4 regions of the Brachybacterium sp. AG952 genome follow, and region 3 is predicted to be linked to each of the others. Evidence: riboswitches for the same ligand, from Rfam matches in the RefSeq annotation. Region 3 holds a riboswitch; each other region holds the start of a gene.
What was found. Region 3 has a riboswitch for thiamine pyrophosphate ahead of DEU31_RS02650 (bifunctional hydroxymethylpyrimidine kinase/phosphomethylpyrimidine kinase). Riboswitches for the same ligand answer to the same signal wherever they lie in the genome.
Positions count from the first base shown of each region.

Region 1: it holds a riboswitch for thiamine pyrophosphate, as region 3 does, so the genes downstream of both, DEU31_RS13330 (ECF transporter S component) here and DEU31_RS02650 (bifunctional hydroxymethylpyrimidine kinase/phosphomethylpyrimidine kinase) in region 3, are expected to answer to the same signal.
Region 2: it holds a riboswitch for thiamine pyrophosphate, as region 3 does, so the genes downstream of both, DEU31_RS04605 (YkoF family thiamine/hydroxymethylpyrimidine-binding protein) here and DEU31_RS02650 (bifunctional hydroxymethylpyrimidine kinase/phosphomethylpyrimidine kinase) in region 3, are expected to answer to the same signal.
Region 4: it holds a riboswitch for thiamine pyrophosphate, as region 3 does, so the genes downstream of both, DEU31_RS11640 (3-oxoacyl-ACP reductase) here and DEU31_RS02650 (bifunctional hydroxymethylpyrimidine kinase/phosphomethylpyrimidine kinase) in region 3, are expected to answer to the same signal.

Region 1 covers NZ_SNXV01000005.1:195,520-203,132, reverse strand. The annotation lists gene DEU31_RS13350 (DNA-formamidopyrimidine glycosylase family protein) at 1-177, shown strand, start outside; gene DEU31_RS13345 (GNAT family N-acetyltransferase) at 207-683, shown strand; gene DEU31_RS13340 (ankyrin repeat domain-containing protein) at 700-1,101, opposite strand; gene DEU31_RS13335 (ATP-binding cassette domain-containing protein) at 1,114-3,171, opposite strand; gene DEU31_RS13330 (ECF transporter S component) at 3,198-3,779, opposite strand; TPP riboswitch at 3,827-3,932, opposite strand; gene DEU31_RS13325 (hypothetical protein) at 3,964-4,530, opposite strand; gene DEU31_RS13320 (M13-type metalloendopeptidase) at 4,527-6,551, opposite strand; gene DEU31_RS13315 (hypothetical protein) at 6,583-7,386, opposite strand; gene DEU31_RS13310 (ADP-ribosylglycohydrolase family protein) at 7,457-7,613, shown strand, end outside.
Region 2 covers NZ_SNXV01000001.1:1,034,715-1,042,327, forward strand. The annotation lists gene purQ (phosphoribosylformylglycinamidine synthase subunit PurQ) at 1-22, opposite strand, end outside; gene purS (phosphoribosylformylglycinamidine synthase subunit PurS) at 22-273, opposite strand; gene DEU31_RS04595 (MBL fold metallo-hydrolase) at 491-1,246, shown strand; gene DEU31_RS04600 (methyltransferase domain-containing protein) at 1,254-1,862, shown strand; TPP riboswitch at 1,912-2,020, shown strand; gene DEU31_RS04605 (YkoF family thiamine/hydroxymethylpyrimidine-binding protein) at 2,058-2,780, shown strand; gene DEU31_RS04610 (ECF transporter S component) at 2,777-3,478, shown strand; gene DEU31_RS04615 (ATP-binding cassette domain-containing protein) at 3,468-6,086, shown strand; gene DEU31_RS04620 (phosphoribosylaminoimidazolesuccinocarboxamide synthase) at 6,214-7,137, opposite strand; gene purD (phosphoribosylamine--glycine ligase) at 7,134-7,613, opposite strand, start outside.
Region 3 covers NZ_SNXV01000001.1:603,230-610,842, reverse strand. The annotation lists gene DEU31_RS02660 (exonuclease SbcCD subunit D) at 1-641, opposite strand, end outside; gene DEU31_RS02655 (HNH endonuclease signature motif containing protein) at 693-2,372, opposite strand; TPP riboswitch at 2,832-2,924, shown strand; gene DEU31_RS02650 (bifunctional hydroxymethylpyrimidine kinase/phosphomethylpyrimidine kinase) at 2,915-4,660, shown strand; gene DEU31_RS02645 (MFS transporter) at 4,657-5,997, shown strand; gene thiM (hydroxyethylthiazole kinase) at 5,994-6,779, shown strand; gene DEU31_RS02635 (thiamine phosphate synthase) at 6,776-7,444, shown strand; gene DEU31_RS02630 (NAD(P)/FAD-dependent oxidoreductase) at 7,487-7,613, shown strand, end outside.
Region 4 covers NZ_SNXV01000004.1:278,932-286,544, forward strand. The annotation lists gene DEU31_RS11625 (sodium:solute symporter family protein) at 1-507, opposite strand, end outside; gene DEU31_RS11630 (hypothetical protein) at 1,024-1,941, shown strand; gene DEU31_RS11635 (LLM class flavin-dependent oxidoreductase) at 2,044-3,414, opposite strand; gene DEU31_RS11640 (3-oxoacyl-ACP reductase) at 3,414-4,217, opposite strand; TPP riboswitch at 4,431-4,524, opposite strand; gene ngcE (N-acetylglucosamine/diacetylchitobiose ABC transporter substrate-binding protein) at 4,773-6,269, shown strand; gene DEU31_RS11650 (sugar ABC transporter permease) at 6,269-7,189, shown strand; gene DEU31_RS11655 (carbohydrate ABC transporter permease) at 7,189-7,613, shown strand, end outside.

The DNA of each region.
Region 1 (7,613 bases), on a different contig from region 3:
TCCTTCTACGTCTACCACCGCCAGACCCTGCCCTGTCGGCTGTGCGGGACGACGGTGCGCTCGGGCGAGATCGCCGCGCGCACGGTGTTCTGGTGCCCGCGCTGCCAGCGGGTCCGCAGCCGCCGCGCGGGCTGGACCCGCGAGCACCCCGCCGCGCCCTGGGCGCTCGCGCGGTGATCGGTGCCGACGGCAGTACCCTGACGCCCATGCCCGACCAGCCCGTCGCCCCGCCCGGCCTGCACCGCGCCGTCCTCGACGACCTCTCCGCCCGCACCCTCTACCTCCTGGCGACGCTCCGGCAGGACGTGTTCACGATGGAGCAGGGCGCGACCGACGCGGACCTCGACGGGCGCGAGCTCGAGCCGACCACAGAGCTGCTGTGGCTTGAGGAGGAGGGCGCGCCGATCGCGCACCTGCGCCTGCTGCGGGAGGCCGACGGCACGCTCCGCATCGGCCGCGTCGCGGTACGCGCGGACCGCCGCCGCGGCGGCCACGGCAGGCGCCTCATGGTCGCGGCGCTCGAGCGGGCCCGGGAGCTCGCCCCGAGCGCCGAGGTGCACCTCGACGCCCAGGCGTATCTCGAGACGTGGTACGCCTCGATGGGCTTCGAGACGGTGAGCGACGTGTTCCTCGAGGCCGGGATCGAGCACGTCGCGATGGTGCTGCGTCCCGCGAGCGCCTGAGCCCGTCCCCGTCGGCTCAGGCCCGGCGCGCCTCGATCAGCTCCACGATCTCGGCCCGCTCGAAGTAGCGCGCCGTCGCCAGGCCGCTCGGCTCACCGAGGTCCGGGTCCGCCCCGGCCTCGAGCAGCGCCGTCGCCACCTCGGTGAAGCCCTTGAAGGCGGCGCCGGCGAGCGGGGACTGGCCGCGGTCGTTGAGCAGGTCCACGTCGGCGCCGCGGGCGGCGAGCTCGGTCACCAGCGCGGCGTGCCCGTGATAGGCGGCGAGCATGAGCGGGGAGTTCCCGGAGGCGTCGCGCAGGTTTGCCGGTGCGCCGTGGTCGAGGAAGGCGCGCACGGGCTCGGCGTCGCCCGTCCGGGCGGCGTCCAGCAGGGCATTGGCGAGGTCGATGAGCTCGGGATCCAGGGAGTCGTCGGTCATCGCCCCAGCGTATTACGCAGCACCGACGAGCATCTCTGCCAGCAGCGGCCACACCAGCAGCCCCGCCGCGATCACGACCCCCAGCAGGTCCGCGGGGCCGACGGGGCTCGGCGCCGCCCAGGTGCGGTGCGTCGCGGTCGCGAAGCCGCGGGAGTCCATCGCCAGGGCCTGCTGCTCGGCGCCGCGCAGCGTGTCCACGAGCAGGGCGAGGGTTGCGCCCGCGAGCACCCGGGGGGAGCGGGGACCGCCGAGGCCGCGGCGAGTGCGGGCCTCGAGGATCGCAGCCCACTGCCGGCCCAGATGCCCCACCCGCACCAGCGCGATCACGGAGGCGGCGACAGGCCGTCCGGGCAGGTGCAGGCGCTGGCCGAGCGCGTCCCCGAGCGGGGTGGGGCGCACGGAGGCGAGAGCCAGCACCCCGGGGGCGACGAAGGCGGTGATCCGCGCGGCCTCCTTCAGGCCGATGAGCCATGCCTCCCCGGACAGCGCCGGCGCCTCGCCCAGCAGCGCCGTGGTCCAGGCGAGCCCCGCCGCGGAGAGCAGGATCGGGAGCAGGCGCAGGGCCGCGCCGCGCAGGCTCCGCACCGCCAGCGGGGCGAGCAGCACTGTCGGGGCGAGGGCGAGCAGCCCGCCCTGCCAGCTCTGCACGGCGAAGGAGCCGATCGCGGCGAGGATCCCGATCAGGCTCAGCGTCAGCGGGTTCAGCGCGTCGGCCGGGATCCGGCGGGGCGCGGGCGTGGGGACCGCGCCCGGCGCCGGGGCGGGCAGGTCGTGGCGCGCGTCGGCCGCGGCGACGAGGAGCTCGTCGTGGCTCGCGGCGAGCACCGCCGCGCCCCGGTCCCTCGCCTCGCGCAGCAGCTCCAGCACCTCACGGCGCCGCCGGACGTCCAGGCCCACGGTCGGCTCGTCCAGGACGAGCAGGTCGGGGCGCTGGGCGAGGGCCGCGACGATCGCGAGACGGCGCTGCTCGCCGCCGGAGAGGCGGTGGGGATGGGCGCCGGCGAGCGGGGCGAGGCCCGCCCGCTGAAGGAGCTCGTCCGCGAGGTCCTCGTCCGTGGCCCAGGGGGAGGCGAGGACCTCCTCCCGCACGGTCGTCGCGACGAAGGAGTGCTCGGGGTCCTGGGGGACGAGGGCGATCTGGGAGGGCTCGGGGCGGGACACGGCGCCCGCGCCCGGCTCCGTCGCGCCGACGAGGACGCGCAGGAGGGAGGTCTTGCCCGCACCGGACGGGCCGGTCAGCGCGGTCAGCCGCCCAGCGCGCAGCTCGAGGTCCTGCGGTGCGGTGAGTCCCCGGGCGGGCACGGTGACGCCGCGCAGCGCGGCGACGGTCTCGCCGGGCCCGACAGGGCCCGGTGCCTCCTCGGCGGCGGCCTCGTCCTCCAGCACTCCCGCCTCGATCAGCACCTCGCGACGGTGGGAGAGGAGCTGGTCCGGATGCCCGTCGGCGAGCACCCGGGCGCGGGAGCCGAGCACGATCAGCCGGTCTACGTGCGGCAGCCAGGGCCCGATCCGGTGCTCGGCGACGACGAGGGTGCGGCGGCCCGTGACCGCGAGGATCGCCCGGCGCACCTCCTCGGCCGTCGGGGCATCGAGCATGGAGGTCGGCTCATCCAGGAGCAGCAGGTCGGGGCGCAGGGCCAGCGCGCCGGCCAGTGCGATCCGCTGCTGCTGGCCGCCCGAGGCGTCCAGCGGCGCCCGCTCGGGGTCGAGGTCGACTCGCGCTGCCTCGAGCGCCCGGGCGGCGCGCTCGGTGAGCTCCGGCCGGGGCAGTCCCGCGTTCTCCGGTCCGAAGGCGGCGTCGCGGGCGACGGTCGCGCCGACCAGAGCGTGCACCGGGTTCTGCAGCAGCAGGCCCCGCTCCCCGGGCCGGCTGGGGGCGGGGACGAGCCCCTCGCCGTCCCCGTCCTCGGGGTCCAGCAGCCCGGCCAGCGCCCGCAGCACGGTGGACTTCCCACTGCCGCTCGCCCCGGCCAGCAGCACTCGCTGCCCGGGCGGGATCTCGAGGTCGAGCCCCTCGATGGTCGGCTCGCGCCGGCTGAGCGGCCGCCAGCGCAGCCCGTCGACGTGCACGGACGCCGCCGGGACGGTCCCGGTGCTCAGGCCTCCACCGCGCGGGCCGCCTCCCGGCCGGAGGCCAGGGAGTCCACCGCGCCGGTCGCGATCAGCGCCCGGCTCGCCGCCCAGCCCAGCACCCCGCACAGCAGCGCCCCCGAGAGCAGGAAGAAGGCGAGCATCGTGCCGGAGAAGGCCCAGCTCATCTCCTGGTAGTAGGCGACCTTCTCCCATCCCCATTCGAGCACGGCAGAGAGCACGCCGCCGAGCACCGCCACGGGCAGGGTGAAGCGCCGGTAGCGGGTGAGCAGGAAGGCGAGCTCGACCCCACCGCCCTGCATGAGACCGGACACGGCGGTGCCCCAGCCCCACTGGCTGCCCAGCAGCATCGAGAGCACGGCGGCGACCATCTCCGCGAGCAGGGCGGCGCCGGGCTTGCGCACCAGCAGCGCGGCGAGCACGGCCGGCAGGAACCAGATCCCCGCCAGCAGCCCCTCGGCAGGCTTGAACGCCGCGGTCAGCGGGCCGATCAGGGTGTAGAGCTGGCCGTAGCCGAGGAAGGCGACCCCGAAGGCCGCCCCGATCAGCACGGTCACCAGCAGATCGACGGTGCGATAACGGGTCATCACGTCTCCTCCCAGGTCCTGGAAGGGGCGCGGAGCACCGGCGGTGCTCCACGGAAATCCCGACTCCCTACGCCGGTGCGAGCCGGATCAGGTTCGAGGGTCTGCGCCGTCGGCGCACTCTCAGCACCGGACGGTGCTCCCCTGTCAGTGGATGACGAGCAGACAGTCTAGCCCAGGAGCACGCTCAGCGGCGGGCACGGATGGCCTGGTCGATCGCATCGGCGGCCGCCTGGGGGTCGACGGGGGAGAGGATGTAGCAGGTGTCCTTCGTCCCGATGATCTCCACGCTCGTGCCCGGCCGGGTGACCAGCATCCGGTAGGGCCGCTGCTGCTCGGAGAGGGTGAAGATCTTCCGCCGGCCGACGGGGGTGAGCTCCTCGGGCTTCGGGGTCATCGCCCTCCCGCGCCGCCAGCCGTAGCCGCCGAGGGCGACGCCCACGGTGCCGGTGGGGATCTCGCGCAGCTGCACGGTGCGGAAGTCCTCGACCGGCCAGACCCGGCGGGGGAGGAAGCCTCCGAGGCTGACGGTGACCCCGTTCTCGTCGACCACGAAGCGGGTGGCCTGGCCCATCCACGTCCACAGCGCCAGCAGCGCGAAGGCGGCGAGCACCGCGATCGCACCCGGAGCCGAGCCGCGCTGCAGCAGCAGGCCCGACACGATCAGGCCCGCCACCACGGTGACGACGACGCGGGTCCAGCCCACGGAGGAGGGCACCGTCCGCCCGACGTGGAAGGGCGCATCGGGCCTCACCAGATGCTCACCCGCTCCTCGGGAGCGCGGTACATGCCGTCGCCCTCGCGCACGTCGAAGGCCTCGTGGAACTCGTCGAGGTGCCCGGCGACCGTGTTGCAGCGGAACTCCATCGGCGCGTGGGGGTCCACGGCCAGGCGGCGGATCGCCTCCTGGGGCCGGTTCCGGCCCCGCCACACGGTCGCCCAGGACCAGAACACGCGCTGCAGGCCGGTGAGCCCGTCGAGCTCGGCCGCGGCCTGCTCCTCGGAGCGGCTGGCGAGATAGGCCTTGACCGCGATGGAGAGCCCGCCGAGGTCGCCGATGTTCTCGCCGATGGTGAGGGCGCCGTTGACGCGGTGGGAGTCGTCGAGCTCGCGCGGGGAGAGCTCCGAGTACTGCGCGATGAGACGGGCGGCGCGGGCGTCGAAGGCCTCGCGATCCTCCGCCGTCCACCAGGAGACGAGGTTGCCGTCCCCGTCGTACTTCGAGCCCTGGTCGTCGAAGCCGTGGCCGACCTCGTGGCCGATCACCGCGCCGATCCCGCCGAAGTTCACGGCGTCGTCGGCCTCCGCGTCGAAGAACGGGGGCTGGAGGATCGCGGCGGGGAAGACGATCTCGTTCCGGCCGGGGTTGTAGTAGGCGTTGACCGTCTGCGGGGTCATGTGCCACTCGGTCTCGTCCATCGGCCCGCCGACCTTCGAGAACTCGAAGTCCGCCTCGAAGCGACGGGAGGCGCGGACGGACGCGACGAGGTCGCCGGGGACGAGCTCGAGGCCGTCGTAGTCGCGCCACTTCTCCGGGTACCCGATCTTCGGGGTGAACCTCTCGAGCTTCGCGAGCGCCTTCTCGCGGGTGGCCGGGGTCATCCAGTCCAACGAGCTGATCGAGTCGCGGTAGGCGTCCATCAGCGCGTCGACCAGCGCGGTCATACGCTCCTTGTGGACGGCGGGGAAGTGGCGGGTGACGTACTCGCGGCCGACGGCGAAGCCGACCGCGCCCTCGACCAGGGCCACGCCCCGCTTCCACCGCTCCTTCAGCTCCTCCGCACCGGAGAGGACGCGACCGGAGAAGTCGAAGTCCTCCTCGACCAGCGCGGCGGGGAGATAGGGGGCGTAGGAGGAGACGGTGTGCAGGGCGAGCCAGGTGCGCAGCACGGCGAGGTCCTCGCCGGCCAGCAGCTCCGCGGCGGCGGAGACGAACTCGGGCTGGCCGACGGAGACCACGTCGAAGGCCGTGGCCGGTGCGCCGGTGCCCTCGATGAACGCGTCCCAGGGGAAGGCGGGGGCGAGCTCGCGGCGCTGCGCGGCGTCCATGGGGTTGTCGGACTTCTCCCGGTCGCGCAGGCGGACCACGTCGACGTGGCAGGCGGCGAGGCGGGTCTCGAAGTCGAGCACGGCGCGGGCGAGCTCTTCCGGGCCGCCGGCGGCGAGTCCCGCACGGCCGGGCAGCTCGGCGAGGCGGGCGAGGTTCGCCAGGTGCGCGGCATAGGCCTCGCGGGTCTCGGCGTGGTGCTCCTCGCGGTAGTAGGACTCGTCGGGCAGGCCGAGGCCCCCCTGATGGATCTTGACCTGGTACTGGGAGGAGTCGTGGTCGTCGGTCCACACGTAGGCGAGCACCGCCGAGGCCCCCGAGTCGGGCGCCGCCATCCGGCGCACGAGGCCCTCGAGGTCCCGGGTCGCCCCGATCTCATCGAGCAGGTCGGCGAGGCCGGACAGGCCCGCGGCCTCGATCGCCTCGGTGTCCATGAACATGCGGTACAGCGTGCCGATCCGGGCGTGGTCGGTGGTCGGGACCGGCAGGGTCCCCGTCTCGTCCGCGGTGCGCGCGACGTCGTCGGCCGCCTCCTCGACGATCTCCCGCACCCGCTCCTCGGACAGGTCGCGCAGCGCGTGGAAGGCGCCGTCGCTGGACCGGTCGGCGGGCATCACGTGCTCGGCGAGCCAGCGGCCGTTGACGTGGCCGAAGAGGTCGTCCTGGGGGCGGGCGGCGGCGTCGACCTGATCGAGGTCGAGTCCGGAGGGGAGGGCAGCGGTCATCATCGGCTCCTGCGGGGGTGGTGGGGTCGGTCGGTCAGAGGCTCAGCAGTCCGAGCACGGCCAGGGCGAGGGTCAGCGCACCGAGGGCGACGGGCATGTACGCCCAGGGGGTGCGGGAGCGCTCCGCCGGCGGCCTGCGCTGGAGGACGAGGGTCGACAGCCCGGTGCCGATCGAGAGCACGGCGGTGCCGACGGCGAGCACGGGCGAGAGGATCACGAGCACGGTCGCGCCGAGCTGGAACATCACGGTGCCGAGCACGTCCAGCAGGCGCATCACGACGGCCTCACGGGCGCCGACGCGCTGGGAGAGCAGGGTCGAGATCGCCTCCTCGGACCAGTCGCCGGGCTCGGCGATGCGGCGCCGGGTCGCGATGGTCTGCGCGGTCGCCAGCACGATCCACACCAGCGCGCAGCCGGCGCCCACCCACACTCCGAGCTCGGAGCGGATGTCGGCCGGCCACAGCACGAGAGCGAGCAGCACCGCGGCGATGCGCAGCACCTCCTCGAGCACGCTGCGCACCGCGACCAGCCCCGGGTTCACGGCGAGCTGGCGGCGGGTGCGGGCGACGAAGAGGCTCGTCGCGACGAGGGAGACGAGCTGCAGGGCGCCCAGCCCGATGCCCAGCAGCAGCGGCACCGGCGTGGTGGGGGCGAAGGGCAGGATCGCCACCAGCATCACGATCGCGAGGGCGGGGATCAGCAGGGCCTGGATCGACAGGCCCTTGACGAGGTCCCGGACGAGATCCGCCCCGGTGGGGGGATGGTCATGACCGGTGTGGTCATGGGGATCGTGGGGGTCGTCGCAGTGCGGGCGGGGCTCCGCGGGGGTGTCGGTCATGGGGCTCCTTCTCGGTCCCCACCAGGGTAACGGGGCTCGGCCCGGGGCTGACCTGTGGAACCATGGGCTCGTGAGGACCCACGAGAAGCTTTCCCAGGCCCCCGGGCTGACCGCGGCGCAGCGGCAGCGGGCGGTCGGCGCCGTCGTGGCCGCGGCGACCGGGGACGCGCTCGGAGCGCCCTACGAGTTCCAGGCCCCCGTCGTCGACTCCGAGGAGATCGACATGA
Region 2 (7,613 bases), 430 kb from region 3:
AGGTCACCACACCGATGCGCATCAGGCGTCCTCGACCTCGAGGGCGACGACGTCCTCGATCACCGGGTTCGACAGCAGGGTCTCGGCGGCCTCGCGCAGGGAGGCGAGCACCTCGTCGGTGACCTCGCCCTCGACCTCGAGCTCGAACCGCTTGCCCTGGCGCACCGAGGCGATGCCCTCGAAGCCCAGGCGGGGCAGCGCGGCGGCGACCGCCTTGCCCTGCGGGTCGAGGATCTCCGGCTTCGGCATGACGTGGACCACGACACGTGGCATGGGGGCACTCCTGAGGGGACGTGTGGCGCGCGCGGCGGCGTGCCGGGGGCTGGTGCTCGGGCGCGGCCCGAGGGCCCCATCGTACCGAGGAACGCGGCCGTGCCGACGGGGCGCCCACGGCGGTGTCCTCCCGCGCGGACGCCCCCGCCGCCCTGGCACGTCCCGGCCGACGGGGACTAGGTTCGAGGCACGCGACCTCGACCCCCGGGAGGACCCGATGAAGATCCGCCACCTCGTCCATTCCTGCCTGCTCGTGGAGACCGCCGGGCGACGCCTGCTCGTGGATCCGGGCGGCTTCAGCGCCGACGCGGTGCGGGGCCTGGGCGCCGAGGAGCTCGCGAGCCTCGACGCCGTGGTGATCACCCATCAGCACCCCGACCACGTCGACCCCGCGCTGCTGGGCGAGGTGCTCGCCGCCGCGTCCGACGCCGAGGTGATCGCCGAGCCGGAGACCGCCCGGATGCTCACCGCCGCCGATGCCTCCGACGGCGGCGGCGCCGGCGAGGGGAGCGACGGGCCCCTCGTCGCGCAGGAGCGGGTGATCCCGCTCGCGGCCGGGGAGGCGCACCGCTTCGCGCCCGTCGGCGACCACCTGTCCTTGCGGCTCGAGGCCGTCGGCGGACGCCATGCGATCATCCACCCCGACATCCCGCGGATCGGGAACTGCGGGATCGTCCTGTCCGCCGGGGACGGGCCGCGGCTCGGCATCACCGGGGACTCCCTCGAGCCGGTCCCCGAGTTCCACGGCATCGACGTCCTCGCCTTCGCCGTCACGGCGCCCTGGTCGAAGATGTCCGAGACCATCGAGTTCCTCCGCGCCGTCGGCCCGCGCCTCGCCCTGCCCGTCCACGACGCGGTCGCGAGCGACCTCGGACGACCGATCTACCTGCGCCAGGCCACGAACCTCGCCCCCGAGGGCACCGAGGTGCGGGACTGGCCGGAGGACGGCGTCGTCGAGGTCGCCCGGAGCTGACGGCGACATGTCGCACCGGACCGAGGGAGAGCGCCGCATCGACGAGGCGCTCGCGGCGAACGACCGGCGACGGTTCCTCCCCGAGGAGCTGCGGGGGCTCGCCGGCGAGGACCGGCCCCTGCCGATCGGTCACGGCCAGACGAACTCCCAGCCCACGACGGTGCGGAACATGCTCGCCCTGCTCGACGTGCGACCGGGGCAGCGAGTGCTCGACCTCGGCGCGGGATCGGGATGGACGACGGCGCTGCTCGCCCGGCTGTGCGGACCGGAGGGGAGGGTGATCGGCGTCGAGCGGCGCGCCGAGCTGATCAGCCCGGCCCGGGCCGCGCTCGCCGGGACAGCGGACGCGGGGACGGCGAGTGCCGAGATCCGACTCGCGCACCCCGGCGTGCTCGGCGCGCCGGAGGGCGCGCCGTACGACCGGATCCTCGTCTCCGCGCAGGCCGACGCCGTGCCGCGGAGCCTGATCGCGCAGCTCGCGGACGGCGGCGTGATGGTGATCCCCGTGCGCGAGCGGATGCTGCGCCTGGAGCGCCGCGGCGAGGAGGTCGCCGCGAGCGAGCACGGCGCCTACGTCTTCGTCCCCCTCGTCGAGGACCCGCCGACGACCCGCTGAACGCAGCGCCGGACACGAGGAGCGTGCGCCGGACCGGACCGGTAGGGTGCGGGGCGTGCACGGGAGTCCGGTAGGCCGGGCTGAGAGGGAGTACTCGAACTCCGACCGTAGAACCTGATCCGGATCATGCCGGCGCAGGGAGCTCCGCCGAGCGATCGTCGCCGCGCGCCCGTGCCCGTACGAAAGGCATGGACCGTGACCTCATCGCCCACCGCCCCCACCGCGCCCGCCCCCTCCGGCGGCCCGACCGCGACCCCGCTCGGCTTCGGGGTCGGGGCCCGAGTCACCGCCGCTGTGATGAGCGAGGACTACGCCCGGATCCTCACCGATGCGCTCTCCCGGCTGGACCTCACCGGCCTCGTGCACGAGACCGGGGACGTCTCGACCTATCTCGGCGGCCACGAGGCCCACCTCCAGCGCGTCCTGATCGACCTGGCCGAGGCGCTCGCCCGCACCGGCCATCACGCGACGCTCACCGTGCTCCTCTCGCGCGGCTGCCCCGGCGAGGTGGCCTGCGAGCTGCCCGGCGGCGCGGGCCCCCGCGCGACCGAGGTGCCGCAGCCGCGGAGCACCGGACGCTTCGCGAGCGCCGAGTGGGCGCTGTACCCGCTGGCCGACGAGGTCGCCGTCGACGGCACCGCCCCCGACCACATGCGCGACATCCACGCCGCGATCGACCATGCGAAGGACCTCGGCACCTTCCGCGGCTCCGAGCACTTCGTCACCCGGCTCGAGGGCGACGCCGGCGACGTGATCGCGACCGCGCTCGCCGGCTGGCTGCTCGTCGGCCGCGGCGTCCAGCACGTCACCAGCCACCTCACCCTCTCGCTGAACAGCCCCTCGCACGAGGGGCGGGAGCTCGCGGCGAGCGCCGACGCTCCGGGCGCCGGCGACGAGGGCCAGGAGGCCTCGCGATGACCGAGGAGCACGGCACCGCCGCGCCCGCGCACGAGTCCGCCGCTCCCGACGCCGCGCCCGCCGACGCCGGCGCGACCGCCCCTGCCGGCACGTCCCGTCGCCGCACCCCGCTGAGCCTGCGCGAGCTCGTGCTCGTGGTGGTGCTCGGCGTCGTGTTCGGCTTCCTGTACTGGGTGTTCGTGCAAGCCTGGAACGGCCTGGCGATCGCGATGGGCCCGGCCGGGGACCTCGCCCAGCACCTCGTGTTCGGCTCCTGGCTGCTGGTGGCGCCGGTCGCGATCGCGATCCTGCGCCGACCGGGTGTGGGGATCCTCGCCGAGATGCTCGCCGCGGTCATCGAGGTGGTCTTCCTCGGCAGCCCCGTCGGCCCCCTGCTGCTGCTCTCCGCGGCGCTGCAGGGGATCGGCTCCGAGCTGCCCTTCGCCCTGACCCGCTACCGCCGCTTCGGCTGGGGCGTGTTCGCCGCCTCCGGTGCGCTCGGCGCGGGGCTGGTGTTCTTCTGGACCGCGTACCGGATGGGCTGGTACGGCCAGGACCTGCTCGCGCTCCGGCTCGGCGTTCAGGTGCTGTCCGGGATCGTGCTCGGCGGTCTGCTGGCCCGGGTGATCGTCCGCGCGCTCGAGCGCACCGGCGTGCTCGCCGACTTCGCGATCGGTGCCGCGGGCGCGGCACGGATCCCCGAGCGCCGTGTCCGCTGAGGCGCACGCCGCGGGAGCGGCCCCAGGCCGGGTGCAGGGCCCCGAGCATCTGCAGGCCCCGGAGCAGGAGCCGGGCCCTGTGCGGGCACCGGCTCCCTCCGGCGAGCCCCGGGTGCTGGTGGCCGAGGGGCTCGAGGCGGTGCTGCCCTCGGGGGCCGGCGTCGGCCCCTGGAGCGGGGAGATCCGTGCGGGGGAGCAGGTGCTGCTGCTGGGACCGTCCGGCTCGGGCAAGTCGACCCTGCTGCGGGTGCTCGCCGGGGCGATCCCGTCCCATCAGCGCGGTCGGGTCACCGGATCGGTGCGTCTGCTCGACGGCACGGCCAGCGGCGCGGGCGTGATCGACCCGGTGGCGGGCGGGGTCCTCGCGACCGCGCCCGTGCTCGGCCATCTCGGCCAGGACCCGGTCGACGGGGTCTGCCTCCCCCTGATCGCCGACGACGTCGCGCTCCCGCTCGAGAGCGCCTGCACGCCTCCGGAGCGGATCGGGCCGCGCGTCCACGAGGTGCTCAGCGCGATGGGCGTGGGCGAGCTCGCGCACCGCTCCGCCGCGACGCTCTCCGGCGGGCAGCTGCAGCGGGCCTCGCTCGCCGCCGCGATCGCCGCGCGGCCCCGTCTGCTCCTGCTCGACGAGCCCACCGCCATGCTGGACGCCGAGGGCGTGGCCGCGGTGCGGAGCGCCGTCGACGCCGCGACAGATCAGACCGGCTGCGCGCTGCTGCTGGTCGAGCACCGCCTGGACGAATGGGCGGGGGAGCGGGGCCTGGACGGGCTTCCCGCGCGGACCGTGGCGCTGGACCGCTCCGGCCGGGTGCTCGCCGACGGGCCGACGCGGGAGGTGCTCACCGCCCACGGACCCGCCCTGCGGGAGCAGGGATGCTGGCTGCCGCGCGAGATCGAGGAGCGGGTCGGCGGATCATGGCCGGCCGAGCCCGCCGGATCCGCTGAACCGGCTGGATCCGCCGCCCTCGTGCCCCTGACGGCCGCGACACCTCGCTCGGAGGTGCTGCTGCATCTCCGGGACGCGACCCTCGGCCCGCCCGATGGGTCCGGTCGGGGCGAGGACGCCGTGCTCACCGGCGCGGACCTCGAGATCCGCGCCGGGCGTCTGCTCGCGGTCGTCGGCCGCAACGGCGCCGGGAAGTCCACGCTCCTCGGCGCCCTTTCACGGCTGGACCCCCTGCGTGCCGGGACGCTCGAGGGCGCGGCGGCGGGCCTCGTCCTCCAGCGGCCCGAGTCCCAGTTCGTCGCCGACACCGTCGAGGACGAGCTCGCCGCGAGCGACGCCCCGCAGGACGTGCGGCGCGCGATGCTCGAGCGCCTCGACCTCGCCGACCACGCGGCGCAGAGCCCCTACCGCCTCTCCGGCGGGCAGCAGCGCCGCCTCTCCCTCGGCGCGATGCTGCTCGCCGACCGGCCCGTGCTCCTGGCCGACGAGCCCGGCTACGGCCTGGACCGCGCCGCGCACGAGGCCGTCCTCTCCCTCCTGCGGGAGGCGGCCGATGCGGGACGCGGCGTGGTCATGACCACCCACGACCTGCGCAGCCTCGAGGCCGCGGACGAGGTCGTGGTGATCGCCGACGGACGGCTCGTCGGCCCCCTGACCCCGGCCGCGCTGCTGGCGGACGACGCGCTGCTGCGCCGGGCCGGGCTGCGGGTCGCGGACCGGCTGGGCCCGCACCCCCGCGAGGGCACCGAGGCCGAGCGGGCGGGCTCGTCGGCCCCTGTGCGCGCCGACGGCTCGCTCTCGCCGGGGGCGGGATCCCCGCTCTCCGAGCAGCAGAGCTCCGCGCCCGCCGACGACCCGGCGCCGCGGACGGCGCTCGACCCGCTCGCCCGGCCCCGGACGGCGCTCGACCCGCCCGCCCTGCCGCGGGCCCCGCTCGCACGGCGCGATCCGACCGTGCTGCTCGGCCTGCTCACAGCGCTCAGCATCGTCTGCATCACGCTGACCGATCCGGCGCCGCTGCTGGTGCTCTACGCGCTGCTCGCCGCGGGGACGATGCTCGGGCTCCGCCTCGGGCCGCTCGCGCTCGCCCGTGCGCAGGCGCCGTTCGTGCTGTTCGCGGCCGGGGTGCTCATGGTCAACGTGCTCAGTCGACCCGGCCACGAGCCGTGGCCCGACCTGCCCGTGCGCGTGACCAGCGAGGGGATCGTGCTCGGTGCCGCGCTCGCGCTGCGGGCGCTGGTGATCGGGCTCGGCGCGGTCGCCGTCGTGCGCGCGAGCGATCCCGGCCGCACCATGACCAGCCTGCGCACCCATGCCCGCCTGCCGGCCCGCATCGCGCTCGCGCTCCTGGCCGGCCAGCGTCTCCTCGAGGACCTGCCGCGGCGCTGGGCGACGATCACCCGCGCCCACCGGCTGCGCCGGCCCCCGTCGGCCGACGGGACCCCCGGCCGGCTCGGGCCGCGGGCGATGGCGCGATGCGCCTTCGCGCTGCTGGTCGACGCGATCCGCTCCTCGACGAGGATCGCCTTCGCGCTCGAGAGCCGGGGACTGGGCACGGGGGAGCGCACGCAGTGGCGCACCGCCGCGCTCACCCGGGCCGACGGCGCGCTCGTGGTCGGGGTCGTGCTCGCGGTCGCCGCGGTGCTTGCCCTCGCCCGCTGAGCGAGGAGCCGGGTGGACGCCCCTGACAGTCTCGTCGAGGCCCGCGCCTCAGCGGCGCAGCGCGGCGGGGCCCCGCGCAGCAGCGTCCACGTGGAGGCGACGCCCGCCCCGCCGGTCGCCGGGCGCCTCAGAAGCTCGTGCCGGTCAGGCGCTCGTAGGCCTCGACGTAGCGGGCACGGGTCTGGGCGACCACCTCGGCGGGCAGCTCGGGCGGCGGTGTGTTCGAGCCCTTCGACCAGCCGGAGGCGGGGGAGGTGAGCCAGTCGCGCACGAACTGCTTGTCCAGGCTCGGCTGGACGCGGCCCTCCTGGTAGGTGTCCGCGGACCAGAAGCGGGAGGAGTCCGGAGTGAGCACCTCGTCGCCGAGCACCAGCGTGCCGTCGATGCGGGAGCGGCCGAACTCGAGCTTCGTGTCCGCGAGCACGATCCCGCGCTCCCCGGCGAGGGTGCGCGCCCGCTCGTAGACCGCGAGGGTCATCGACTCGAGCTGCTCGGTCAGCTCCGCCCCGAGCAGGTCCCGGGCCTGGGCGACGGTGATGTTCTCGTCGTGCGCGCCGGCCTCCGCCTTCGTCGACGGGGTGAACAGCGCCGGGTCCAGGCGCGAGGCCTCCACCAGCCCGGACGGCAGCACGTGCCCGCCCACCGAGCCGCCGGCCCGGTAGTCGGCCAGGCCCGAGCCCGTCAGGTAGCCGCGGGCGATGCACTCCAGCGGCACCATGTCCAGGCCGCGGCAGCGCAGCGCCCGCCCGGCCACCTGCTCCGGCACGTCGGAGGCGGAGAGCACGTGGTGGGGGACGAGGTCCGCGAGCTGCTCGAACCAGAACAGGCTGATCCCAGTGAGCAGGCGGCCCTTGTCCGGGATCCCCGGCTGGAGGGAGTGGTCGTAGGCGCTGATGCGGTCGGTCGCCAGCACCAGCACCTCCTCGGCGGTCGCGGGATCCGCGCCGGCGGGGACGTACAGCTCGCGCACCTTGCCGGAGACGACGTGGTCCCAGCCCGGCAGGTCCGGGGCGTCGATCAGCGGCGCGTCGGAGGAGGAGACGGCGCTCATGCGCTCACGCTCCCCTCGGCGGCGGCGAGGGCGATGTCGCCGCGGTGGTGGGAGCCCTCGAGCTCGATCGCGCGAGCGCCGGCGAGGGCGAGCTCACGGGCGGCCGTGAGGTCCGCGCCGGCGCCGACCACCGTCAGGACCCGACCGCCGGCGCTGACCAGCACCCCGTCGGCGTCCCGGGCGGTGCCCGCATGGATCACGTGCGCGCCGAGGCGCTCGGCCTCCTCGATCCCGGTGATCGGATCGCCGATCTGCGCGGAGACGGGATAGCCGGCCGAGGCCACCACCACCGTCACCGCGGCGCCCTCGACCCACTCGGGGGCGTCGACTGCGGAGAGGTCGCCCTGCGCGGCGGCCAGCAGCAGCGGCGCGAAGGGGGAGGCGAGGCGCTCGAGGACCACCTGGGTCTCGGGATCGCCGAAGCGGGCGTTGAACTCCACCACGCGCAGGCCGCGGGAGGTGAGGGCGAGGCCGCA
Region 3 (7,613 bases):
AGGTAGTCGATGCCGCCGAGCACCCCGGCGGGGACGGAGTCGACGCCGCCGACGGAGAGGTCGCGCTCGGAATCGCTGGCCTCGCCGCCGGTGACGAAGGTGTGGGCGAGGACGACGGTGCGGGCACCGGGCCGGGCCGCGGCGTGCTCCCGCACCCGGTCCAGGGCCACGCGGGTGACGGCCTCGTGGCTGCGGGGCAGCGGCTCCTCGCCCTCGCGAGCGAGCTCGGTGCGAGCGCGGTCCGGCTCGAGATAGGGCAGGCCGAAGAACAGCACCTCGCCGTGCTCGTCCTCGACGGAGACGGGATGCTCGATCCCGGGCAGGTCGGTGAGCAGGTGGATGCCGGCGCGCATCAGGGAGCGGCCGAAGCCGAGCCGCTCCGGGGAGTCGTGGTTCCCGCTGGTCAGCACCACGGTCGCGCCGGTGTCGGCGAGGCGGGCGAGGGCCCGGTCCAGGAGGGTCACGCTGCTCACCGCGGGCACGGCGCGGTCGTAGACGTCGCCGGGGATCACCACGACGTCCACCCCCTCGGCCTCGACGAGGTCGACGAGCCAGTCGAGGAAGGCGGCCTGGTGCTCGTGCAGGTCGACCTTGTGCAGGGTGCGGCCCAGGTGCCAGTCCGAGGTGTGCAGGATCTTCATGTCATCGAGCCTAGGGGTGGGGTGCGACGGACGAGGGACGGGCGCGCGGCATCAGAAGGGCGGCGGACCGTGGTCGCCCCATCCCTCCGGCGGAGGCTCCGGGAGCTGGGCAGGGGGTGTCGGAGTCTCGCCGCGCGAGGGCGTCGCGGTCGGCGGTGGCCCGGGCGGAGCCTGGGTCTGCATAGTCGGTTCCTCGACCACCGGCGTGGTGAGCACACGCCGGTCAGCGGGATGCTCCGGTGGGCTGTTCGGGCTGGTCGCGGGGCTGCCGGCGTGGGTGCCGCGCAGGAATCCGGTCCAGGCGGCGGTGAGCAGCTCGACCATCTCGAGGCTGGCGTGGTCGAGGTCGTCGAGGACGGTGACGGCGTCGCCGTGGCGGCCGATCGTCCAGCGGGTGCGGCCGGGCCTGCCTGCCTGCGTGGGGAGCCGGGTGGGGTCCAGCAGGCCGCTCGTCTTGTCGAGGTGGTGCTGCCAGCACAGGAGGTGCAGGTTCTCGACCTCGGTGGCGCCGCCCTCGCCCGGGGTGCCGCGCAGGCACTCCTCGATGTGGTCGCACTCGGAGGCCCAGGAGGTGGGGCGCGTGCATCCGGGGACGGCGCACTGCCCGTTGCGGAGCCGGAGGTGCTCGAGCATCGCGGGGGTGGGGGTGACGCGGTCGGCCGGGAGCGGGAGGAAGGCGCCGCTGCTCGCGCTGGTGAGGACGCGGTGCCAGACGGTGCAGCTGCCGGCGAGGGAACGCGCCATCGAGGGCGGCAGCGGGGTGACGCCGTCGAGCATGCCGGGCTGGTCGGAGGCGCCGAGCAGGGTCAGCACGGGCACGGTGACGTTGAGGCGGAACCGCTCGGCGGGGACGGCGACCCCGTCGACGTCGAGTTCGGCGGTGTCGAGCAGGGCGTAGCGCAGCCGGGTCAGCGGGAGGGCCCGTCCGGTCTCGCGGACGACGCCGTCGGGGTCGTGCGGGATCGGCGTGCCGTCGCGGAGCGCCGCGCGCTGCGCCGCCTGGACGGCGCGGGCGGACTCGTCGACTGACTTCCACCGGGCGAGGATCTCGGGGATCGGGCCCGTGATCCTCAGGGTCCCGGTGCCGGCCTCCGCGCCGGGAAGCAGCTCGACGGTGCGCTCGAGCGCAGCGACGGGATCGGGACGGCTCTCGCGCTCGGCGAGATGCTCGATGAGGGCGCGCAGGAGCGTGAAGAATCGTTCCGGACTGATATCCGTGGACCATGTCGAGATCACGACATCGAGATCTCTCCTGGACGATTCGGAGATCTTCTGCGAGGTCTTCAGCATCTTCTGGAACCAGGCCGACGGCATGCTCCCGGATTCGAGGTTCTCGAGGGTGCGCGGGAAATGGTTCACGGCCTGGTATGCGTCGCGCAGTCGCCAGCTCGCGGCACTGCGAGTGACCCGGAGGCCGAGTGCGGCGCGGAGCGTCTCGACCTCGTCGAGCTCGCAGGCGTCCTCGTACTCGCCCTCGAACTCGTGCAGGGCGGCGAGGGCGCGGTACTGCGCAGCGAGCGCGAGGGCAGTGGCGCGCTCCGCATCCCACACGCGCTGCGCGGCCTCGCTGAGGGCGGGGTCGTCGGCGCAGCCGCCGAGATCGGGCAGCGCATCACGAGTACGAGCCTGGCGTGCGCCGACCCGGCGGAAACGTGCAGGAAGCGACGCGATCAGGGCATCGTCGACGGGGTCCGGGGAGGTGGCGGCAGGAGCCGACGGCGATGCCGTCACCACCGGCGACGAAGCGGGAACCGAGGGCAGGGAGACCTCCCACGCGGAGGTATCTGGGGCGGCGGCATCCGACCGCCCGGAACGCACCGCGTCGCGTGCGCCGTCGGCGATCTCATCGCCCGGCGAATGCTCCGGCTGCGTGATGCCCATCGGCCCCTCCTCCCCGTCCGCGTCGGCGATGCGTCGATGCACCGCCCTTCTCGATCCGACTCCTTCAGACTAGGGACCGACACCGACAGAAGAAAGGCCCACAGAGAATATGTGGATAACTTTCTGATCGAGTGGCGGATCTCGAGCGCAATGCGGCTCTCGATCCACACCTTTCCTCCACAGCTCCTCGTTTTCCACAATGCCATCCACAGATTTCCGAGGGGCCGCCTCGCCTGTCGGACCCCTGCGGTAGAGGGGCATCGACCCCGGACATCCCGGCCCCTCCGCCGCCGCCTGGCCTACACTCGGCTGCTGGACACGGGGTGCGCCCGAGGCGCTGAGATCACACCCGTGGAACCTGATCTAGTTCGTACTAGCGAAGGGATGTCCGCATGAGCTCGGATCCTTGCACCCTCTTTCCCGCTGCCCTCCCCCGCGCCGCCGCGCCCGATCGGCCCGCTACCCGCCGGCCCGCGTCCGGCCATCCCGCAACGGGCCATCCGGTATCCGACCGCCCCGCGCCGTCGGCCCCGCGAGTGCTCTCGATCGCGGGCACCGACCCGACGGGCGGCGCCGGCACCGCGGCGGACCTCAAGTCGATCACCGCCGCGGGCGGCTTCGGCATGGCGGCGGTCACCGCGGTCGTCGCACAGAACACCCACGGCGTGAGCGACATCCACGTCCCTCCCGCGCAGTTCCTCGCCGCGCAGCTCCGCGCGGTCTCCGACGACGTCGAGCTCGAGGCGGTCAAGACCGGCATGCTCGGCACCGCCGAGATCATCGAGGCCGTCCGGACCTGGCTCTCCGCGCACCCGCCGCGGGTGCTCGTCGTCGACCCGGTGATGGTCGCGACCAGCGGCGACAGGCTGCTGGAGCCCGAGGCGGAGCAGGCGATGATCCGCTTCTGCTCCCTCGCCACCGTGGTCACCCCGAACATCGACGAGCTCGCCGTCCTCACCGGCGAGCCCCGCGCGCACGACGAGGACGAGGCCCTCGCCCAGGCCGCCCGCTGGTCGGAGGCGACCGGCGTCGCGGTCGTGGTGAAGACCGGGCACCTCGACAGCCGCGAGGTCACCAACACCTGGATCGGGACCGACGGTACCCGCCACCCCGTGCACTCGACGCGGGTGGACACGACGAGCACGCACGGCACCGGCTGCTCCCTCGCGGCCGCGCTCGCGACCCGGCTCGGCGCCGGTGAGGACCCGGCCACGGCCCTCGCCTGGGTCACCGACTGGCTCCACGAGGCGATCCTGCACGGCGCAGAGCTGCAGGTCGGGAGCGGGAACGGCCCCGTCGACCACGCCCACCGGGCACGGCGGCTCGCGGCGGCGGGATCGGCCGCGCCGTGGGTCGCCGGCGGCGCGGTGCCGGACCGGTGGGAGCAGCCGGCCCAGCTCGCCGCCCGAGCGACGGCCGACGCCCCGACGGGTCCTGCCGCCTCGGTCCCGCCCGTCGGCCCGTGGACCGAGGCGCTGTGGGCGGCCGGGGCGCCGCTCGCCGGCGCGATCGAGGGCTCCGGCTTCGTGGCGGCGCTCGAGGACGGGAGCCTGCCCGAGGGGCAGTTCTCCTTCTATCTCGCGCAGGACGCTCACTACCTGCAGCGCTACTCCCGCGCCCTCGCGACCCTCGCCGCGACCTCGGAGGGCCCTGCCGCGCGGGAGTTCTGGTCGGACTCCTCCCGGCACTGCGTGGACACCGAGCTCGAGCTGCACCGCGCCTGGCTCGCGGCCCGCCCCGACGCGGCAGAGGTGGCCGTCAGCCCGGTGACCAGCGCGTACACCGACTTCCTGCTCGCCCGGGCGCTCGGCGACCCGACGGCCGTCGGAGCGGCCGCGGCGCTGCCCTGCTTCTGGCTGTACGCGCAGGTCGGGGCGAGCCTGCCCGAGGTCCCGGACGAGCACCCCTACGCGGGGTGGCTCCTGACCTACCGCGACCCCACCTTCGTGGAGGGGGTGCGCGGGGCGCTCGGCGTCGTCGAGCGCGAGCTCGAGGCCGCCGATCCCGCCGTGCGGGCGGAGGCGGCCCGCGCCTTCCTCCGCGCCTGCCGTCACGAGCTGGAGTTCTTCGAGCAGGCACGACGTGTGGACGCCGCCGCCGTCTCCCCGGCTCCGGCCCTCGCGGGGGCGACCCGATGACCGCCGCCTCGATCGCCGCGACCGGCACCCGCGCCCTGCCGCCCGAGGGTCGGGCCGCGCTGCGCGCCGGCGTGGTCGGGAACTTCATCGACAACATCCACGTGTTCCTGCCGGTCACGGCGCTGGCCCCGGCGATGCTCGTGATCGCGGGCCCGTCGGCGACCGCGTCGGCGGCGGCGCTGATCATCGTCGCGATGCTGCTGGGTCGGCCCGTCGGCGGGGTGGTGTTCGGACGGATCGCGGACCGCATGGGACGCACCCGCACCACCCGTCTCGCGATCGCGGGCACCGCGGCGTGCGTGCTCGCGATCGCGCTCGTCCCCACCCATCAGATGCTCGGCCCGGGCACGGTCGCGCTGATCCTGGCGCTGCGCTTCCTCGGCGGGATCTTCGTGGCCGGCGAGTACTCGGCCGCGATCCCGCTGGCGATGGAGTGGTCGAGGCCGCGGCGGCGCGGGCTGATGAGCGGTCTGATCCTCTCGATGGCGCCGTGGGCGCAGGCCACGATCGCCTTCGCCGTCGCGGCGCTGCTGGCGGCCCTCGGGCCGGAGCAGTACGCGGCCTGGGGCTGGCGAGCGCTGTTCGTCGCGGGCGCGGCGCTGTCGATCGGGATGATGCTCTACTACCGGCGGCACGTGGTCGATGCGCCGCAGGCGAGGCGGACCCCGTCGGCCGCCCCCGCCTCTCCCCGCCCGGGCCTCCGCAGCCTGCTCACCGGACGCTGGGCGTCCGCGTTCTGGGCGGCGTTCGTGCTGATGACGGGGCTGTGGCTGCTCACCGACTCGACCGTGCTGCTGCTGACGGCGCGGCTGTCCACCGACTCGCCGATCACCCCGGAGGCGGTGCCGCTGGTGATGGGCGCGGCCTCGATCGCGCAGGCGCTGGTGATGGCGCTCGCGGGGCACCTCTCGAGCCTCGTCGGGAGGCGTCGACTGCTGGTGGTGTGGGGCGCGGTCGCGGGGATCCTCGGCCCGGTGCTGTGGTGGGCGGCGGTCACCGCGCCGACCCTCGCCGTCGCGGCGCTGCTCGCCGCGCTGCTGCAGGTCGCGACGGTCTCCGCCTACGGTCCGATCGCCGCCTATCTCTCCGAGCGGTTCCCCACCGCGATCCGCTCGACCGGCTACGGCTCCGCCTACAGCCTCTCCCTCGTGCTGCCGGCGCTGTACCCGTTCTACGTGCCGGCGCTCGAGCCGCTGCTCGGCCGGCACACCACCGTGATGGGGATGGTCGCGCTCGGCGGGCTGCTCGTGGTGGTCGGGGCGCTGCTCGGCCCGCGGCTCTCCCCGCACGATATCGACGCGAACCTCGACACGGTCGCCGAGCGGAGCACGCGATGAGCCCCGCCGACGACCCCGATCTCGCCCGCGCCCTGCCCGTCCTGGCGGCGGTGCGGGAGGCGGCGCCGCTGGTCCACTGCCTCACCGCGACCGTGTCGATGCAGCTGGTGGCCGACGGGCTGCTCGCCGCCGGGGCGCGGCCGATGATGACCGAGACCGTCGTCGAGGCGCCCGTCGTCACGACCGTCGCGGACGCGCTGCTGATCAACCTCGGCACCCTCTCGACCGACGCGATGGACGGCATCCCCGCCACCGTCGCAGTCGCGCGCGAGCAGCAGCGGCCCTGGGTGCTGGACCCTACGGCGATCGGGATCGCCCCGGTCCGCACCCCGCTCGCGCGGCGGCTGATCGAACAGCGGCCGACGGCGGTGCGTGGCAACGCCTCCGAAGTCTTGGCCCTGGTGGGCGAGGCGGGAGGCGGGCGGGGCGCGGACTCGACCGCCGCCGCGGAGTCCGCCGCCGGCGCCGCCGCCGAGGTCGCCCGCCTCACCGGCGGGGCCGTCGCCGTCTCCGGCGCGGTGGACCTGGTGCTGGATGCGAGCCGCGAGGCCCGCCTCGCCCGCGGCTCCGCGCTGTTGCCGCGCGTGACCGGGACGGGCTGCCTGCTGGGGGCGCTGACCGCCGCCTGCACAGCCGTCTGGGAGGATCCCTTCGAGGCCGCGCTCGCCGCGACCACCTGGATGGCCCTGGCCGGGGAGCGCGCCGCATCGTGCGCGACCGGACCCGGCAGCTTCCGCATGCACCTGCTCGACGCCCTCGACGAGATCGGACGACGCCCATGACCGCCCCCTCCTCTCCGCTGGACCTGCGCTGCTATCTCGTCACCTCCGGCACCGGGCCGCGCACCGTCGAGGTCGCCGCCGAGGCCGCGGCGGCCGGGGCCGGGGTCGTGCAGGTGCGGGCGAAGGAGGCGAGCACGCGGGAGCTGCTCGAGCTCGTCCTCGCCGTCGCCGAGGCCGTCCGCACGGCGAACCCGAGCACACGGGTGCTGGTCGACGATCGGGCCGACGTCGCCGCGGCGGCCCGGGCCCGCGGGGCGCACGTGCACGGGGTCCACCTCGGCCAGGACGACCTGCCCGTCCCCGACGCCCGCGCCCTGCTCGGCCACGACGCGGTCATCGGACTGACCACGGGCACGCTCGACCTGGTCCGCGACTCGGCCGGGGTCGCCTTCGACCTCGACTATCTCGGCGCGGGCCCCTTCCGTCGCACCCCCACGAAGGACTCCGGCCGGGATCCGCTGGGCGTCGAGGGCTACCCGGCGCTGGTGCGGGCGACGATGCTGCCGATCGTCGCGATCGGGGACGTCACCCCGGCCGACGCCCCGGCGCTGTCCCGCACGGGCGTCGCCGGGCTCGCGCTGGTGCGCGCGGTGATGGAGGCGCCCGACCCGGGGGCGGCGGTGCGCGAGGTGCTCGACGGGATGGGCGGCCGCCCCCGCCCCTGACGAGGCCGTGACAACGCCCGGGCCCGGGCGTAGCGTCGGAACATGGCTGCTGATGCTCCGTCCCCCGATGCTGCGACCTCCTTCGACCTGATCGTGCTCGGCGGCGGGCCCGTCGGCGAGAACGTCGCCCAGTACGCGACCGAGGGCACCGACCTCACCGCCGCGCTCG
Region 4 (7,613 bases), on a different contig from region 3:
GAGGATGCCCGCGCCGAAGCTGAGCGGGGAGAGCATCGCGATGATCGCGCCGCCGGCGATGAAGTTCGAGGTCAGCGAGATGACCGAGCCGAGCACGTTGGAGCCGGCGAGCATCACCTGCGAGGAGCGGCCGTGGCGGGCGTACATCACCTCGGCGAGGGTGTGGGCGCGCGGGGCGACCTTCCGGATCCGCTTGCCGAAGGGATAGATGAACAGGATCATCAGCGCGCCCCAGAGCCCGTAGTGGATGGGGCCGGAGACGCCGTAGGTGTACCCGGCGGTCACCGAGGCGTACATCGAGGACGCCCAGATCCAGGTGGCGGTCATGGAGGCGGCGGAGACGCCGAAGCCGATGCGGTTGCCGGCGGTCATGTAGTCGTCGGCGTTCTCCTGCTTGCGGGAGATCGCCACGGACATCCACATCGTGCCCCCGTAGAACAGGAGCAGGAGCAGGGCGATCCCGATGATCCCGAGCTGGATGATCTCGCCTGAGGGAGCGGGCGGCATGGACTTCCTCTCGTCGCGGTGGACCGGTCACGTGCGGCCGGTCCCCCGCGCCGCAGGGCGCATCGGGCCAGACGGGGCCCCTCGCGGGGCCGACCGGCGATCGACCCCGTCGCGAATCGCGTCGAATCTCGCCCGGGCGAGGCCTCGCCTCAGCGCCGCATGGGGCGCGCCCTGACGGCGGGGACGGGTGGGCCCTCCCGGGCCGCTCCCCCGCCCTCGATCACGCGTGGAGTCGCATAGATACTCGCACAACCCTCAGGGGATTGCCAGGCAGCCGGTAACGAACGAGTAACTACTGCAGGTCACACGCGATTGCCGATTGTCAGACATTCGCAGGGTGGTGATCGGGGCACCGTGGCTGCATGCGTCGCATACAGATGCAGGACGTTCCCTCGGCGCGCCCCTCCCCTGCGGCAGGACCGTCGGCGCCCTCCTCGGCCGGGGGCGCTCGCTCCCGCCCGCCCCACGGGCGGACGCGGCGTCGGACCTCCCGCCCTGCGCCCTACCCTCGAAATCATGACGCGCATCGGCATCGTGACCACCTCCCCCGGCGCCTTCACCTCCGCCGATCCCGACCGCGACTGCGCCCCGCTGGTCGCCGCCCTCCGCGACCGCGGCGTCGAGGCGGCCTCGCTGGACTGGCACGACGCGTCGATCGACTGGGCCTCCTGGGACCTCGCCGTGCTCCGCAGCCCCTGGGACTACGCCCAGCACCCCGCCGAGTTCGCGGCGTGGCTCGAGCTTGCGGGGACGCAGACCCACGTGCTCAACGAGCCGGAGCTGGTCCGCTGGAACATGGACAAGCACTATCTCCTCGAGCTCGAGGCCGCGGGGATCCCCGTGATCCCGACGACCTACCACCGCACGCTCGACCCGGTCCGCGACGCGCTCGCGGCGCCGACGCAGGCCGCTCACGTGGTCGTGAAGCCGGCCGTCGGGGCCGGCTCCCAGCGCACGGGCCTGTTCGCGCGCGAGGACCCCGCCGCGCTCGCCCTCGCCCGGCAGATCCTCGACGCGGGCGGGACCGTCATGGTGCAGCCCGAGGTGCCCGAGCTTTCCGAGGGCCTGGAGAAGGCGGTCTACACCCTCGACGGCCGCTTCACCCATGCGGTCGCCAAGGGCGCGCTGCTCGCCCGCGGCGGCGGACTGCGCGGCGGCCAGTACCAGGAGAACCCCCAGCTCGTCGAGGCCTCGGCCGACGAGCAGGCCTTCGCCGAGCGGGTGCTCGCGGCGGTCGCCGAGGTGACCGGCCTCGGCACGCCGCTGTACGGGCGGATCGACCTGGTCGACTCGGCCGAGCACGGGCGGGTGCTGATCGAGGCGGAGCTGTTCGAGCCGACCTACAACCTGCACCTCGCTCCGGAGGTGACGGAGCTCTTCGTCGACGCGATCCTGGGGCGGGTCCGAGCGACGGAGCCCGAGCGCTCGCTCTGAGGGCTCGGGGCGACGCCCCTTCCGCGGGAGGGGCCGGCGCCGCGAACAGGCCCCGTCCCCTCCCTCAGCGGTCCCGTCCGACCGGCCGCTCGCCAGCGTCGGTCAGCTCCCCGTCGGCGCCGGGATTCCCTGCGGCGGCCGCGGCAGGCCGAGATGGTCGCGCAGGGTCGTCCCCTCGTACTCGCAGCGGAAGCGCCCACGCCGCTGGAGCACCGGCACCACCTGGCCGACGAACTCCTCGATGCCGCCCGGCAGGGTGGGAGGCATGAGGTTGAAGCCGTCGGCCGCTCCTGCGTCGACCCAGCGCTCGATCTCGTCGGCCACCTGCTCCGGGGTGCCGATCACGGTCGCGTGGCCGCCGCCGGCGGCGAGGAGCCCCAGCAGCTCGCGGACGGTCGGGCGGGCGATCTCGAGGATGCGCAGCACCGTGGCGTAGCGGCCCTTCGGCCCGGTGAACTCCTCCAGCGGCGGCAGCGGCGGGACCGGGGCGTCAAGCTCCCAGTCCGACGTGTCCTGGCCGACGAAGAAGGAGAGCTGGCGCAGCGAGTCCTGCACGGGCAGCAGGGCGTCGAGCTCGGCCTTGCGGCGTCGCGCCTCCTCCTCGGTCGAGGCGACGTAGGGGACCAGCCCCGGCATGACGGCGAGGGCGTCGGGGTCGCGTCCGAGCGCCGCAGCGCGGGAGCGGATGTCGCCGCGATAGGTGCGGGCGGAGGCGAGATCCCAGGCCACGGCGTAGATCCCCTCGGCGTGTCGGGCGGCGAGCGCGCGCCCGGGCTCCGAGGCACCGGCCTGGAAGAGGACCGGGCGGCCCTGCGGCGGGGTCGGCACGTTCAAGGGCCCGTCGACGGCGAAGGCCTCCCCGCGATGCAGCGGCGGACGCAGGAGAGCGGGGTCGACGTAGGCGCCGTCCGGTTCGGCGAGGATGCTGTCCATCGGCCAGGACTCCCACAGCCCCTGGAGCACCTCGAGGAACTCCCCCGCCGTGGCGTAGCGCTGCGCATGGCCCGGCAGGGCGGTCATGGAGTGGTTGCGAGCCTCCTCATCGGTCATCGAGGTGACGACGTTGACCCCGGCCCGGCCGCGCGAGATGTGGTCCAGGCTCGCCAGCAGCCGGGCGGCGTGGAACGGGTCCCAGAAGGTGCTGGAGACCGTCGTGACCAGCCCGACCCGCTCCGTGGCGCGGGCCATCGCGGTGAGCACGGTGAGCGGTTCGAGCATCCAGGCGGGACCGCGCTCGACGCCGGCCGTGCCGATCGACTGGCCGTCGGCGAGGAAGACCGCATCGAGCCGGCCCCGCTCCGCGATCCGGGCGAGCTCCTCCCAGTACGTGATGTCCGCGAGGCGCTCCACCGAGGAGCCGGGCGCACGCCAGGCCGCGGAGTGGTGGCCGCAGGCATGGGCGAACAGGTTCAGTCGCACCGGGCGGCGGGCGGCGCCGGTCACGGAGGCATGGGCGTGGCCGTGGGTGGACATCAGTCCATCACCAGCCCGCCGTCGACGACGAGGTTCTGCCCGGTGATCGCCCGTGCCCAGGGCGAGGCGAGGAGGAGCACGGCGTCGGCGAGCTCGGCGGGCGTGGTCACAGAGCGCAGCGGGGTGCTCGCGGCGATCGCGTCGAACACCGCCCCCGGGGTCGCGGAGCTCGCGTCGGTGGTGCGCAGCAGGCCGCCGCTGACCATGTTCACCGTGATGCCGCGGGGGCCGAGGTCGGCGGCGAAGGTGCGGGTCAGGGCCAGCAGCGCCGCCTTCGCCGCGGTGTAGTCGTGGTAGGGCACGACGGGATGCTGGAGGAGGTTCGTGCCGATGTTGACGACGCGTCCCGAGCCGGCGCGGTCGAAGCCGGGCAGGGCGGACTGGATCGTGTGCAGCGCGCCCTGCACGGCGCCGGAGAACTGTCCCGCGAAGGCCTCGTAGCCGATCTCGTGCGCCTTCGCGCGGGCGTCCCCGTCGAAGGAGAAGCCGGCCAGGGCGTTGTTCACGACGGTGTCGACGGGGTCGCCGAACTCGGCCTCGGCCCGGGCGAACAGGGCCTCGACCTGGTCGCGCTCGCGCACGTCGGCGCGCACGGCGATCGCCCGGCCGGGGTGCGCGTCGGCGATCTCCCGGGCGGCGGCCTCGCTGGTGAGGTGGTCGACGACGACCCGGGCGCCCTCGCGGAGGAACGCCTCAGTGAGGGCCCGGCCGAGGCCGCGGGCGCCCCCGGTGACGAGCACGACCTGCGTCGAGAGCGGCGGGGCGGTACGGGAGGCGCGGGTGGTCGGGGTGGAGGGGGTCATGGTCGTGCGGTCCTTTCAGGGCAGGCGAGCACGCCCGCCGCCGAGCGGGAGGAACGTGTCGCGGTCGGAGCAGAGCCGCATCGGGGCGCGGCGCTGCGCGGGAGGCGACACGGGGACCGGGAGAGGGGATGGCGGCGTGCACGGCGGCAGCGTGCCGGTCCGCGACCAGCACGGCCCTGGCCCGCAGGACCGTGGCCTGCAGGGCGACAGCGCACAGCGCATCGACGACATCCCTCCGCGAGCATGAACTCGATCAGGTTCTCCGGGTGTGCTCTCAGCCCCTGGCGGGGCACCCCGTGTCGATCACCGACTGTACCCGCCGCCGGCCGCGGGGCGCTCCCGATCTCGTCGAGCTGCCTCCCAGCTCGTGGAGCTGCGGCACGTCCGCCTCCTGGGCGGGCGCACCGACGAGGGCGCACCCCTTCCGACGACGGATGGAAATAGTTACCATCGTGCCGACACAACGTGGTGCTGCTTTTCATCTCGAGGTCACCGGCTCGTCATCTCGGCCCGCCACGCTGTCGTCGTCACCCCTCGGACGTCGAAAGGCCCGTCGTGTCCACCCCTCGCTCCTCCCGCTCCTCCCGCCTCTCCGCCCTCTCCACGCACCGCACCACCCCCGCTCCCGCCGCCCCGGGCAGCGCCGGCCCCGGCACCACGCGCCGCGCGCTGCTCGGCCTCGCCGGGGCGCTCGGCGCGGCCGGCCTCTCCGCCTGCGCGACCTCCGGCGCTCCGGGCGCCGGCGCGGGCGGCTCCGACGGCGGCTCCGCCGGGGCCGCGGAGACCAGCCCCGAGAACCCCTTCGGCGTCGCCGGCGGCGAGCTGAAGGCCTTCGTCTTCGACGGCGGCGGCGGGGTGCCGTATCTCGACCTCACCGAGCAGCTGCTCGAGGAGAAGCACCCCGAGCTCGAAGCCGACATCGTGCGCACGGAGGACCTCAGCACCCTCCAGCCCCAGTTCGTGAACGGCACTCCCCCGGACCTCTTCCAGAACTCCGGCGCCGGCGCCCTGGACATCACCTCGCTGACCGCGAACGGCCAGCTCGCCTCGCTCGAGGACCTCATGGCCGCGCCCAGCTGGGACGACTCCGAGATCACCGTGGAGGAGTCCCTGAACCCGGGCGTGCGCGAGGCGGGCACCGTCGACGGCACCCTCGTCGGGCTGAACACCGTCCAGTACGCCTGGGCGCTCTGGCACGACGCCGCCCTCCTCGAGGAGAAGGGCTGGGAGGCGCCGACCACCTGGGACGAGCTGATGTCGCTCTGCGCCGAGATCAAGGCCGACGGGATCTTCCCGTTCGCCTTCACCGGCCAGCACGCGAACTACCCCGATGAAGGCATCCTCCAGCCTCTGGTGGCGAAGATCGGCGGGCAGGAGGTCTGGAGGAGCATCGACAATCTCGAGGACGGCGCCTGGCAGCAGGACGCCGTGCGCGAGGCCGCCGAGGCGCTGCTGCAGCTGCGCACCGACGAGCTGATCCTCCCCGGCGTCGCCCAGATGACCCACGTCCAGTCGCAGACCGCGTGGCTGAACCACGAGGCGGTGTTCATCCCCGTCGGCGCCTGGCTGGAGAACGAGATGAAGTCCGCGATCCCCGAGGGCTTCCGCATGACCGCCGCGGCGCTGCCCTCCCCGGACCCGGCGCTGGCCGACCTCACCCCGAACAACCCCGGGGCCGGCTGGTTCGTGCCCGAGGGCGCCGCGAACAAGCCCGCCGCCCTCGAGCTGCTGCGCGCGCTGCTGTCGAAGGAGTCCTCGCAGAACTACGCCGAGCTCTCCAACAGCGTGACCATGGTCGCCGGCGCGCACGACGACCAGCAGCTCAGCGACCCGTTCACGACGCTGACCGAGATGATCGAGCGCTCCAACGCGGTCGAGCCCTGGCAGGTCGTGAAGTACCCGACCTGGTACCCGGCGATGGCGGAGGAGACCCGCGCCGCGCTGATCGCGCTGCTGCTGGACGACCTCGACGTCGACGGCTTCCTCACCCGCTGCCAGAAGGCGGCGGACCAGGTCGCCGGCGACGACGCGATCGCGAAGCAGACCCGCTGATGCATCTGCGCGGCAGGTGGTGGCTGATCCTCACCTTCATCACGCCCGGTCTGGTCCTGTACTCGGTGTTCGTCCTGTCGAGCTTCGCGCAGGGGGTGCAGATCTCGTTCACGAACTGGACGGGCTACACCCCCACCCTCGAGTACGTCGGGCTGGACAACTACGTGCGGATGGCGAGGGACGGGGCGTGGTGGAGGGCGGTCTCCCACAATGCGGTGCTGCTGGTGATCATCCCGGTGGTCACCCTCGGGCTCGCGCTGCTGCTCGCCACGCTGATCACCCGCGGCGGCTCGGGCACGCTCCGGGCCGTCCGCGGGGCGGGCGCCTACCGGGTGCTGTTCTTCTTCCCGCAGGTGGTGCCGGTGGTGATCATCGGCATCATGTTCAGCTACATCTACGCCTCCCGCGGCGGACTGCTGGACGGCCTGCTGCGCCTGGTGGGCACCGACATCCTCGCGGTCGTGCCGAACGGACCCCTCGGGAACCCGCGCACGATCCTGCTCGCGATCGCGCTGGCGGCGGTGTGGTCCTCGGTCGGCTTCTACATGGTCCTGTTCCTCTCCGCGATGAGCGGGGTGCCGCAGGAGCTGTACGAGGCGGCGTCGCTGGACGGGGCGGGGCGGGTGCGCAGCTTCGCGCACGTGACCCTGCCGCTGATCTGGTCGCACGCCCAGACCGCGCTGATCTATCTGGCGATCGGCACCCTGGACTCGTACGCGCTGGTCGCCGTGATGTCGATGACCGGTACGGCGGCGGACTCGGGGGCCGACGTCATGTCGACCTACCTCTACCGCACCGCGTTCTCCTTCAACTCCCAGTTCGGCTACGCCTCGGCGATGGGCACCGTGATGATGCTCGGCTCCGTGGCGCTGGCCCTGGTCACCTTCCGCCTCACCAAGCGCGAGGAGCTCGAGTACTGATGGCCCCCTCCCCCGCGACCTCCTCGTCCACACCGGCCCAGCCGCGCGCCGAGGTCAGCTCCGCGCCGACGGGCCCCGCGCTCGACGACCGGCCGGCGGGCGAGCCCGCCGGGCACTCCCCGGGCGGGTCCGCCTCGTCGGCGACGACGACGTCTCCGTCGGCCGACGGGCCGCACCGTCCCCGTCGGCCGCATCGACCCCGTCGACCCCGCGGCTCGGGCCTGCCGCACCTGATGCTCGTGCCCTGGGCGCTCGTGGTGCTGGTGCCGCTGGTCTGGATCCTCGCCTCCTCGCTGAAGACCAACGAGGAGATCTACAACGACCCCTTCGGCCTGCCGGGCGAGCTGCGACTGGGCGTGTACGTCGACGCCTGGCAGCAGGCGAACATCGGCGCGTTCTTCACCAACACCGTGATCGTGGTCAG